2 regions of the Microbacterium profundi genome follow, and region 2 is predicted to be linked to the other one. Evidence: riboswitches for the same ligand, from Rfam matches in the RefSeq annotation. Region 2 holds a riboswitch; the other holds the start of a gene.
The links. Region 2 has a riboswitch for thiamine pyrophosphate ahead of JF52_RS0108845 (ECF transporter S component). Riboswitches for the same ligand answer to the same signal wherever they lie in the genome.
Positions count from the first base shown of each region.

Region 1: it holds a riboswitch for thiamine pyrophosphate, as region 2 does, so the genes downstream of both, thiM (hydroxyethylthiazole kinase) here and JF52_RS0108845 (ECF transporter S component) in region 2, are expected to answer to the same signal.

Region 1 is NZ_JPSY01000002.1:415,644-421,380, reverse strand. It holds gene argC (N-acetyl-gamma-glutamyl-phosphate reductase) at 1-800, opposite strand, end outside; gene JF52_RS0112570 (bifunctional hydroxymethylpyrimidine kinase/phosphomethylpyrimidine kinase) at 1,172-3,385, opposite strand; gene thiM (hydroxyethylthiazole kinase) at 3,382-4,251, opposite strand; TPP riboswitch at 4,243-4,337, opposite strand; gene JF52_RS17645 (cupin domain-containing protein) at 4,364-4,789, opposite strand; gene JF52_RS17835 (pyridoxine 5'-phosphate oxidase C-terminal domain-containing protein) at 4,821-4,931, opposite strand; gene JF52_RS0112555 (HNH endonuclease signature motif containing protein) at 5,081-5,737, opposite strand, start outside.
Region 2 is NZ_JPSY01000001.1:1,845,170-1,850,906, reverse strand. It holds gene JF52_RS0108850 (ABC transporter ATP-binding protein) at 1-859, opposite strand, end outside; gene JF52_RS0108845 (ECF transporter S component) at 862-1,503, opposite strand; TPP riboswitch at 1,494-1,605, opposite strand; gene JF52_RS0108840 (D-alanyl-D-alanine carboxypeptidase family protein) at 1,710-3,365, shown strand; gene JF52_RS0108835 (ABC transporter ATP-binding protein) at 3,391-5,535, opposite strand; gene JF52_RS0108830 (ABC transporter ATP-binding protein) at 5,532-5,737, opposite strand, start outside.

The sequences.
Region 1 (5,737 bases), on a different contig from region 2:
GCGTTCTCCCACGCCGCGCGGATCTCGGCATCTGTGACGCCGTCGACGATCGGCGCCGTCGAGGTGGCGAGGATGCCGCGCGCCATCGGCACGAGGACGGGGGTGAACGAGATGCGCACGTCGTCCGCGCCCGCCGCGAGCAGCGCCTGCCGGATCTCCGGGATGTGCCGATGCGTGCCGCCGACGGCGTAGGGGTTGGCGCTGCCGAGGATCTCGCTCGCGAGAAGATTCGTCTTGAGGCTCTTGCCCGCCCCGGACGGACCGACCGCCAGCACAGCGACGATGTCGCTCGGGTCGATCACTCCCGCGGCGACGCCGGGTGCGAGGCTGAGGTTCACGGTCGAGGCGTTGCATCCAGGGGCGGCGATGCGCGTCGCGCGGCGAAGAACTTCGCGCTGCTTGCCGTCGTCGACCGGGAGTTCCGGCACGCCGTACGCCCATGGCTCATGGAAGTCGCCGCCGTAGAACGCATCCCACGATTCGCGGGAGGTAAGGCGGTGGTCGGCGCCCGCGTCGATCACGAGCGGGACTTCGCCCAGAGCATCCGTGTACTGACCGGACTGGCCGTGCGGCAGCGCGAGGAAGACGATGTCGTGACCCGCGAGGATCTCGGGGGTGGTGTCCTGCAGAGTGAGGTGCGCGAGCGAGCGCAGGTGCGGTTGGTGCTGGATCAGCGGCTGGCCTGCATTGGAATGCGCGGTGACGGTGCGGATCTCGATGTCCGGGTGGCCGGCGAGCAGGCGCAGGATCTCGCCTCCCGCATAGCCGGATGCGCCGGAGACGGCGACGGAATACGTCATGTTTCTACCTTAACGGTCTGGACCTCTCGGTCCCTGAGCTTGTCGAAGGGCAGAGGCGGCGACACCGGTGCTCGACCCTCTCGTCGGCATTCGACGTTCGGGGAGCACGGGGTCGCCTAGAGTCGGCGGCCGCTCGTCAGGTTCAGAGACCGGCGGCTACGGCGTCGGCGCACCACGGTGACGCTCGGGGCGAGCGTCGAAGAGGCGGATGCAGCCGAAGGCATGTGGTGACAGTAGCGTCGTGGCGGTGCGATGCGCAAATCGACCGGTCGCTACAGCGCCTCGATCAGGAACGAGACTGGGTGCTCTCGCCGTGCAGGCCGGACACCCACGCCGTCCCGCCGAGAATGAGCACGTCAGTCATGTGCCCATCACGCCATCTTCGGCTCCCGTGCGGACGATGATCTGCTCAAAGCGGATGCGCGTCGGATGATGCTCGATCGGTCATGCTCGAGCGGTTCCGCGAAGAAGGCGAGCTCGTGCTGTGCGGAGGCTTCGAACGCACGCAGCATCCGCCCTCGGCCGGCAGCATCGGATGCCGCCGCCGCTGACGCGACGTACTCGATCGCCTGCCGCGTGGCCTCGGCGAACGACTCGTCCGCATACGTGTGCAACCACGACGCATACGGATGCGCCGGCGACCGAGCGTACTCGCCGAAACGGCCGTCACCCAGCCGCGTTCCGAGATCGGTGTACAGCCAGAAGCACGGCAGCAGCGCGGCGATCAGCTGCGCGTAGTCGCCGGCGTACGCCGTGGATCGGAGGTGGTCCAGGTACGCGGTCGTCGTGGTGGACGGCGCCGCCGAGAAGGTTTCATCGCTGACGCCGCCACCCGGTGTGAGCCACTGCGCGTGCAGCTCCAGTTCCCCGACGATCGAGCCGTGCGCGGAGTTCGCCCAGAACGCCTGCTCCGCCGCTGTCGGAGCGAGCCGTGCCGCGTCAGCGAGCACACGTGCGTACCCGCTGAGGTAGAGGGCATCCTGCGCGAGGTAGTGGATGAACGCACCCCGGTCGAGCGTTCCGTCGGCAAGCGCGCGGATGAACGGCAGTTCGTCGATACCCGCGCGGGTCGATGCGATGTGCTCCCACCACTGCGTCACGACCTCGTCGCTCGTGGGAGAGGTGTCGAGGCCGCCGCGTGCGCGGAGCCCGGCGAAATGATCGATCGGACCGTGGCCGAGGCCGACCTGCAGCGCCGTACCGGCGCGCAAGGACTCCCGCAGCCACTCCCGTGCCGCGGTCACAGCCTCGGGCCACTCCTTCCCCAACGCGCGCTGAGTGGCGAGGGCGGACGACAGCGAGCAGCCTGTGCCGTGCGTCGCATCCGTGTCTATCCGCATGCCGGCGAACTCCTGAACGGTGGCCGTCGCCGCGTCCACGAACGCATCGGGCGATTGATCGCCGCCGAGATGGCCTCCCTTGACGAGCACGGCCGCGCCGAGGTCGGCGGACAGACGCTCCGCGTCCACGATCGCTGCCGACCAGTCGGCTGCGACCGTCGCGCCCGCCAGCACGGCGAGTTCGAGGAGGTTGGGAGTGACCAGGTCGGCGCGCATGAGCAGATCGCGCAAGGCTTCCTCGGCGTCCGCCTCGAGCAGGCGGTCTCCGCTCGTCGCGACCATCACCGGATCGACGACGACGATCGGCGGGTGTACGTCGTCGAGCCAGGCGATGACGGTGCGGATTACTTCCGCATCCGCGAGCATCCCGATCTTCACGGCATCGATGTCGATGTCGTCGGCCAGTGCGTCGAGCTGTTCACGCAGGAAGTCGGCGGGAGGCACATGCACCGCCAGGACCTCTTGCGTGTTCTGCACAGTGAGCGCCGTGATCGCGGCCATCCCGTAGCCGCCGTTCGCGCCGATGGACTTCAGGTCGGCCTGGATGCCCGCACCGCCGGACGGGTCGCTTCCCGCGATGCTGAGGACACGGGGAATGGATGCCGCACCCCTCCAGCGGCGGCGGAACGCACGCGCCGCCGCTCTCGGATCATCCGCAGCGCAGAGGGCGGAGACCACAGCGAGCCCTGCTGCTCCGGCGTCGCGGAGTGCGTCGACGTCATCGATCCCGACACCGCCGATGGCGACGCAGGGGAACTCGCTGCGCTCTGCGAATGCGCGGAACCCCTCGATCCCCAGAGTCTCCGGGTGATCGGGCTTGGTGCTGGTCGGCCGGATCACTCCCACGCCGAGATGGTCGATCGTTCCTGCAGGAAGTGCGCGCACGGCGTCGAGGTGCGCTGCGGTGTTCGCGGTCAGGCCGATGATCGCAGCGGGTCCGAGCAGTTCCCTCGCGCGTTGGACCGAGACGTCGGACTGACCCAGGTGGACGCCGTCGACGCGGGCGCCTCGAGCACGTGCGTCGAGTGCCGCATCCAACCGGTCGTTCACGACGAGCGCTGCTCGCCCGGCGATGACATCGGACAGCTCGATGAGCTGTTCGACGATCTGCGCGTCGGTCGCGGTCTTGTCGCGCAGCTGGACGATGCTCACGCCCCCGGCGACTGCTTCGCGAACGACCTCGACGACTCCTCGCTCGCCGCACAGCACGGGGTCCGTGACGAGGTACAGCGACAGATCGATCATGAGGCGACCTCGGTCACGTGCGCACCGGCATCTGCGACGCGCGCGGCACCTGAGAGGTCTGCGGGTGTCGTGGCTGCGAGTTCATCGAGGAACGCGACCGCGAAACTGCCGGGCCCTGTGGATCGCGCAGCGGCGCGCTCTGCGGCGACCGTGTAAAACAGGGTCGCCGCTGTGACGGCGGTGAGCGGCGAGATCCGACTCCCGTGCGCTGCGCCCAGGAACGCGGCCATGACCGCGCCGAGCGCACAGCCGCCGCCGGTGACGCGGGTGAGCAGCTCGTCGCCGTTCGCGACGCGGTATGTGCGCTCCCCGTCGGTGATGAGGTCGACCGGACCCGACACAGCGACGACGCTGCCGTAGCGGGTCGCGAGCAGAAGGGCAGCTTCTGCCGCGGCATCCGGCGAATCCGTCGCGTCCACTCCGCGACCGCCCGCGCTCAGGCCCGCGAGTGCCAGGATCTCTGACGCGTTCCCCCTGATCGCCGTCGGGCGCTGCTCGACCAGGCTCTGCGCGTGCGCGGTGCGCACCGGCAGTGCGCCGATCGCCACCGGATCGAGCACCCACGGTGTTCCCGCGGCAGTCGCGCCTGCGGCTGCCTCGAGGCCGGCAGCACGCTGCTCAGGTGTGGGGGTGCCGAGGTTGATGAGCACACCGGTCGCGATGCCGGCGAAGAGCTCGGATTCGCCGACGATGTCGACCATCGCCGGTGCCGCGCCGACGGCGAGCAGAACGTTGGCGGTGAAGCCGGTGACGACGGCGTTGGTGATGCAATGGGTGAGCGGTGGTGCCTCACGCACCAGCTCGAGCAGTCGCATCGCGTCGGCGACTACGGGGAGGGCGGACGGTGGGCACAGAAGATCGCTCATGGGCGACATCCCTTCGCTAGTACGAACTAGATCAGGTTCGACGGGTGTGTTCTCAGCCGCTCGGCGCGGCACCCCGTGTCACTGCTCGAAGTCTAGCGATGGTGCGAGAGAGTCAGCGCGGCAGGTCGGAGAGTTGCGGGATCGACCACTCCGCGTTCTCGAGGTTCACGCACCAGCCTGCGAACGCCCAGTCCGCACCGGAAGCCTCACTCCAGAACAGCCAGACCGACCAGGGCGTGCCGGCCGCCAACCATGCCACCAGTCCCCGCTCATCGTCGCGCACGACGCGCATCGGCGCGATGTTCGACGCATCCCCCCGTCTGCCAGTTCGGCTTGCGGCAACGCCAATCGATCTGGCTTCCGGGACGCAGGAACGGTCCGATGCCGAGGTCTCTGGCTGCTCGCCGCCCGCCCTGATGCACAGCCAGCGCAGTTGCTCGGCGCTGTCCGGACGAGCACGCCACGTGCGCCAGACGTTCTGACCGACGCGGACCACCGAGCCCGGTGCACCGATCTGTGTCACCTGGTAGTCGCTCATGCCGTACTCGCTCCGTCCGCTTCGCCGTCGGTCACCGTGTGCGACCAGTTCTCGCCCTCGCGAAAGTCACGATCCGGGTGTGCCGACGATCGACCGCCCCGCACCAGAATTCGACCCTCGTCGGGATGAGGCGCCACAACACCCAGTCCCCCGGTGCGATGCCCTCGCGAGCAGAGGCCGAGCGTGCAGCCAGGTGGATACCGATTCGGAGGCCATGCTCTCATCCTGTCTGGCCATGAAGAGCGACGTCGACGGACACGCGAGTGAACCGGCCAGCGCGCTCAGCGGGGTTCAGAACGGTGGTGCGGTGACGGGTGCGTGAGGTGTCGGCTTGCTTTCATGCCCGGTCGGTGTGATGACCTGGACTGAATTGTCCGGCCGGCTGCGGTAGATCGCTCGCGTGAGATGTCGATGCACGTGGTCGCGGGGACACAGCGGCCGGAGCTCGTTGATGTCGGTCTTGCCGCCGCTCGCCCATGGGGTCTTGTGGTCGATGTCGGCGTCTTGGGCGAGGCGGTTGCAGCCGTCTCTGGCGCAGGTGCCGTGTTGGAGGATGAGCCATTCGCGCTGGGCTTGAGTGGCGCGGCGGGAGCGGCGGTCCATGTCGATGACGACGCTGCGGATGGGGTCGATGATCACCCGGCGGAAGGCCTTCGCGTCGAGGAACAGTTGCTTCGCGGTGAGCGGGTCGATCGGGCCGTGACCGACGAGATCGGCCGCAAGGAGTTCGATGGGGATGGTGACGAAGATCTTCGTCTTGACTGCCTTGTCGGTACCGATACCGCGCAACCACTCGGAGCACAGGTCGGCGCGGATCTGATCACGCGTACGGCACTCGTCCGGATGCTTCTGCAGATGCTTGGCCGCGGACGTCAACCGGCGTTTCGCGGCGATCGCCTCGATCGTCGGGATGTACGCCATGAACCAGCTCATGCCGTCCTCATCCTC
Region 2 (5,737 bases):
GCCCGGACCGGACGACGGTTCGCGACGTACGCGCGATCGCGAGTCCGGTCGCGGAGAGAACGGACTCGGCCGCATCCGGTGCCGCGGGAAGCACCGGCAGTTCGAGGGGCTGATCGGGCACCCACACTCCGGCGTCCGCCAGCGCTGGCCCATGCTCGGCGAACACCTGCGCGGGCGAGCCGTCCGCGAGAAGGCCGCCGTCGGCGGCGAGGACGATGACACGGGTCATCAGTCCCACCCAGACCGGCGTGCGATGTTCGACGACGATCAGCGTCGCGCCGGTGGCATCGACGACCCGCTCGACGCTCGCCCGCACCTCCGCGACTCCTTCAGGGTCGAGGTTCGCGGTGGGCTCGTCGAGCAGCAGCAGTCCCGGCCGCATGGCCAGCACACCGGCGAGCACCAGACGCTGCTTCTGCCCGCCGGAGAGTGCTTCAGTAGGGCGACGCAGCGGCACCTCCAGGCCCACGGCCTCGAGCGCCTCGGCCACGCGCGCGGGGATATCGGATGCCGGAATGCCGAGATTCTCGCATCCGAATGCGACATCGTCGCCGACCTTCGACAGCACGATGCCGGCATCCGGGTCCTGCATGACGAGGCCCGCCTGCCCTCGACGTGACTCGGGAGCCGCGCCATCGATCAGCAGCGACCCGGTGCGCTCACCCTCGTCAGCGTCGCCGAGCACCCCCGCGAGCCCGGCGAGCATGGTCGACTTGCCCGCACCGGATGCACCGAGCAGCAGCACGCGCTCGCCGGGCTCGATCGCGAAGGAGACGTCGCTGACGGCGGGACGCTTGCGCCCCGCGTAGCGCCAGCCCCAGCCCGCAGCCTGCACGCGGGCCGGGGTGGCATCGGTCATGCTCAGACCTCGCGCGCGAGTTCTCTGCCCGCGGCGAAGCGGCTGAGCGCTCCGGTCTTCGCCAGCGCGCGCACGAGCAGCCAGCCGACGACTCCGGCGAGGATCGCGCCGGACACGGCGACGCATACGAGGTAGATCGTGTTGAACTCGAGGGACTTGAGGATGTTCGGTGAGCCGCCGTAGAACAGCTCGAACACCCAGGCGGCGACGCCAGCGCCGACACCGGCGAGGGCTGCGACACCGAGCCCGAACCGGCGGTACAGGAACAGCGCGAAGATGAGCTCGGCGCCGAGGCCCTGCACGAGGCCGGACAGAACCGTCGAGACGCCCCAGACGTTGCCGATGAGCATCGAGACGATCGCGGCGACCACCTCGACGACGAGGGCTGCGCCCGGCTTGCGGATCACGAGGCCGCCGATGACGCCACCGATCAGCCAGATGCCGACCGCGACGCCGCCGAGCCCCGGTGTCACGGCATCCGCAGCGCCGAACCAGGCGCCGCCGACGACATTCCATCCCCAGAAGAGCAGACCGACCGCGACGCCGAGCACTGCGGCGACGACGATGTCGACGACGCGCCAGCGCCAGGGATTCGCGCCGGTGCCGGTGGATGTGGCATTGGGCGTGCGTGTAGACGTGCTCATTTGAACTCCTCCCTGCGCTGGCATGACCCAGATCAGGTTCGACGGTCGAAGCGCTTGTCGCTCCCTCTCAGCCCGGCTCGCCGGACTCCCGTGGTTGTGCTGACGATCATACTCAGGTTCCAGAACACCCGCACCGACGCGCACCGGCGACGATCCGTGGACGGCGCGCACGCGCGGCATGGCACCGGATTCGGTAGCGTGAACAGGTGACCATTGAAGACGCGACGCCCGAGACCGGGGCTCTCACCCGGCGTGAGTTTCGCGCGGCCACCGGCGCGACCGACACCGTGAGCCCGCCGGCCCCGCCCTTCAACGACGACGCGAACGCATCAGATCCGGATGCTGTCGACGTCGAGTCCGCTGAGGATGCCCGGGAAACCGCGCACGAGCAGACGATCGCGCCCGTTCCCGCAGACTTCTCGGTCGATGACGTCGACGCGGCGGCTGCGTCGGATGCCGACATCGATCTCGACGAACCCGCGGCATCCGCCGCTTCCACGGTGCGGTGGGCCGACGAGAGCCAGACGGCGACCGCCTTCGCCTGGCTCGATGTCGACACCGTGGAAGAGAGCACCCGACCTGCCGATCTCGATCAGATAACGATGCGAGAGGCCGGTCCGGATCTGCTTGCCGATGCGCGACTGCACCCGACGCTGCTGCGGGCGCGCTGGCTGGTGCCGATCGGCGCCGTCGCCGCCCTGGTGCTGGCGTATGCGGCGACCGTGCTCCTGTGGCCACTGCACGAGGTGCCCCCGATCGTCGAGGCCGCCGAGTTCGAGACGGTCGCCGCGCAGGTCGCGGCTCCCGCGTGGCCGGCCGCCGGCAGCGCGGGCGTAGGGATCGCAGGGATCTCATCGGTGGCGTCCTCTGCGGATGCCGTTTCGATCGCCAGCGTGACGAAGGTGGTCACAGCCCTGATGGTGCTGGATCGGATGCCGCTTCAGCTCGGTGAACAGGGACCCGAGTTCGCGTTCAGCTACAGCGACAACGTCGAGTACTGGGACTACCGCCGTGCAGATCAGTCGGCGCTGGACGTGCCGGTCGGCGGAGTGCTCACCGAGTACCAGATGCTGCAGGGAACGCTGCTCGGTTCGGCGAACAACTACGTCGATCGCCTGGCCCGCGACATCTGGGGCTCAGATGCCAGCTTCGCGGACGCCGCGGCGACGTGGCTTGCCGACCGCGGGCTCTCCGGCATCACGATCGTGACACCGTCGGGCTTCGATGAGGGCAACGTCGCCACTCCCGAAGCCCTGCTGCAGCTCGGCGAGCGCGCGATGCAGAACCCGGTGTTCGCGGAGATCGTCGGAACGGTCAGCACCGACATCCCGGGTGCCGGCGTCGTCACGAACACGAACGGGATGCTCGCGGACCCTGGTGTCGTTGGCATCAAGACAGGAACCCTCGTGGGGTGGAGCATGCTCACCGCGAAGGATGTCACTGTCGGCGACACCACCGTGCATCTCTACGCCGCCGTGCTGAATCAGGGCGATGACGAGGAGCGTCTCGCCGTGACCCGTTCCCTGTTCGCCGATGCCGAGACCGCACTCGAGACCATGGCACCTGCGGTTCCGGCCGGGACGGTCGTCGGCACGGTCGACACGCTGTGGGGTGCGAACGTCGATCTCGTCACGGACGAAGACGCGACGGTGCTGCTGTGGAACGGGGCTGCCGCCAGCGCCGGCGCGACGCTCGCTCTCGGCGAGCAGCGTGACGCCGGCGACGAGGCGGGCACGCTCAGCGTGAGCGGCCCGCTGGATGCCGTCGAGATCGGCGTATCGTTCTCAGATGCGCTGCCCGGCCCGAGTCCGTGGTGGCGTCTGACGCACCCGCTCGAACTTCTCGGGGTCGTGGCCGACTGACACGCAGCCGGCCACAACACCGAGATCAGAGGCCCGTCGACTCCTCGGCGTCGACATCGGCCACGCCTGCTGGAACGGCGTCCGGCTCGGCATCCCCGGTGACGACCACGGGGGTCGTGCCGGTCATGGCCTCCTCGGCATCGATGTCGGTCGCGGCCTGCTCGAACTGCGACTGGTACAGCCGCCAGTACGCACCCTGCGCGGCGATGAGCTCATCGTGCGAGCCCTTCTCCACGATGTCGCCGTGCTCCATCACGAGGATGAGGTCGGCGTCGCGGATGGTCGACAGGCGGTGCGCGATCACGAACGAGGTGCGTCCCTGTCGCAGCGCTGCCATCGCGTGCTGCAGCAGCAGCTCGGTGCGGGTGTCGACGGCGCTCGTCGCCTCGTCGAGGATGAGGATCGACGGCTTCGCCACGAACGCTCGCGCGATCGTGATGAGCTGACGCTCGCCGGCCGAGACGTTCGCCGCATCTTCTTCGAGGACCGTCTCGTAGCCGTCGGGAAGCGCATGCACGAAGCGGTCGACGTAGGTCGCCTTCGCCGCCTCCAGCACCTCTTCATCGGTCGCCGACGCACGGCCGTACCTGATGTTCTCCAGGATGGAACCGGCGAAGAGCCACGGGTCCTGCAGCACCATTCCGGTGCGCGAGCGCAGCTCGGACCGGGTCGCCTTGGAGATGTCCTGACCGTCGAGCAGGATGCGGCCGCCGCTGAGCTCGTAGAAGCGCATGATGAGGTTCACCAGCGTCGTCTTGCCTGCACCGGTCGGCCCCACGATCGCGACCGTCTGACCCGGCTCCACTCGGAACGACAGGTCGTTGATGAGCGGACGCTCCGGCGTATACGAGAACGAGACGTTCTCGAACTCGATGACACCCTTGCCCTCGACGAGGGCGGGTGCATCCGCGGCGTCAGGGTCCTGCTCATCGGCGTCGAGGAAGTCGAACACCCGCTCGGCCGAAGCGGTGCCGGACTGCACCACGGCCGCCATGCCGCCCAGCTCGCTCAGCGGCTGCGTGAACTGCTGCGAGTACTGGATGAACGCCTGCACGTCGCCGAGGCGAAGCTGACCGCTCGCGACCATCAGGCCTCCGAGAACGGCGATGCCGACATAGGTCAGGCTGCCGACGAAGGTCATGGCGGGCATGATGATGCCTGACAGGAACTGCGCCTTGAAGCTCGCCTGGAACAGCTCTTCGTTCTCGACCTGGAACTTGTCGAGTGCATCCTTCTCACGGCCGTAGACCTTCACCAGCGCGTGACCGGAGAACGCCTCCTCCACCCATGCGTTCAGGCGACCGACCTTGCGCCACTGCGAGCCGAAGGCCTTCTGCGAGCGCGGACCGATGACGCCGAAGATGACGCCCATGAGGGGCAACGCGACGAGGGCCACGAGGGCCAGCTGCCACGAGATGGAGAACATCATCACCAGCACGCCGACGACGGTGAGCACCGATGTCAGTGCACCCGAGAGGGACTGCTGCATCGCGGTGGTGATGTTGTCGATGTCGTTCGTGACACGCGAGATCAGCTCTCCGCGCTGCACCTTGTCGAAGTACGACAGCGGCAGACGGTTGATCTTCGCTTCGACCGATTCACGCAGGCGCCACATCGTTCGCACCATGATGACGTTGATGACGTAGCCCTGGATCCAGGTCAGCAATGCGGCGCCGACGTAGATCGCGAGCACGGCGACGATGATCCAACGCAGTCGCTCGAAGTCGATGCCCGCGCCGACCTGGAAGTCGGTGAATGCCGCGACCATGTTCGCGAAGTCATCTTGACCCTGCGACCGCAGGAGCTCGATGACCTGCTCCTGCGATGTACCGGCAGGAACGCCGCTGTCTCCGAGCGTCTTCGAGATGAAGCCCTCGTAGATGATGTTGGTGGCCTCGCCCAGCACCTTCGGTGCAGCGACAGTCAGCACGACTCCGATCGCACCGAGGATCGACACGAAGACGAACCAGAGTGCGGAGGGCTTCAGCAGACCGATCATCCGGCCGAAGCTCTTGCCGAAGTTGTCGGCCTTGCCAGGGGCGGGGGCGTCCCACCCTCCGGCATCCAGACGCGCCGCGTCGGCGAGCTCGGCTTCATACTGCTCTTCTGCGGTGAGCCCGGTCACTGACACTTCGACAGGCTCAGTGACCGACTTGTCTCGCGAACTCATGCGTCCACCCCCAGCTGCGATTCGACGATCTCTCGATAGGTGTCATTGGTGGCGAGCAGCTCGTCATGCGTGCCGACGCCGACCATGGTGCCGCCATCGAGGACCACGATGCGATCGGCGTCCATGATGCTCGAGACGCGCTGCGCGACGACGATCTTCGTCACCTCTGGCAGTTCACGCCACAGGGCCTGTCTCAGCCTCG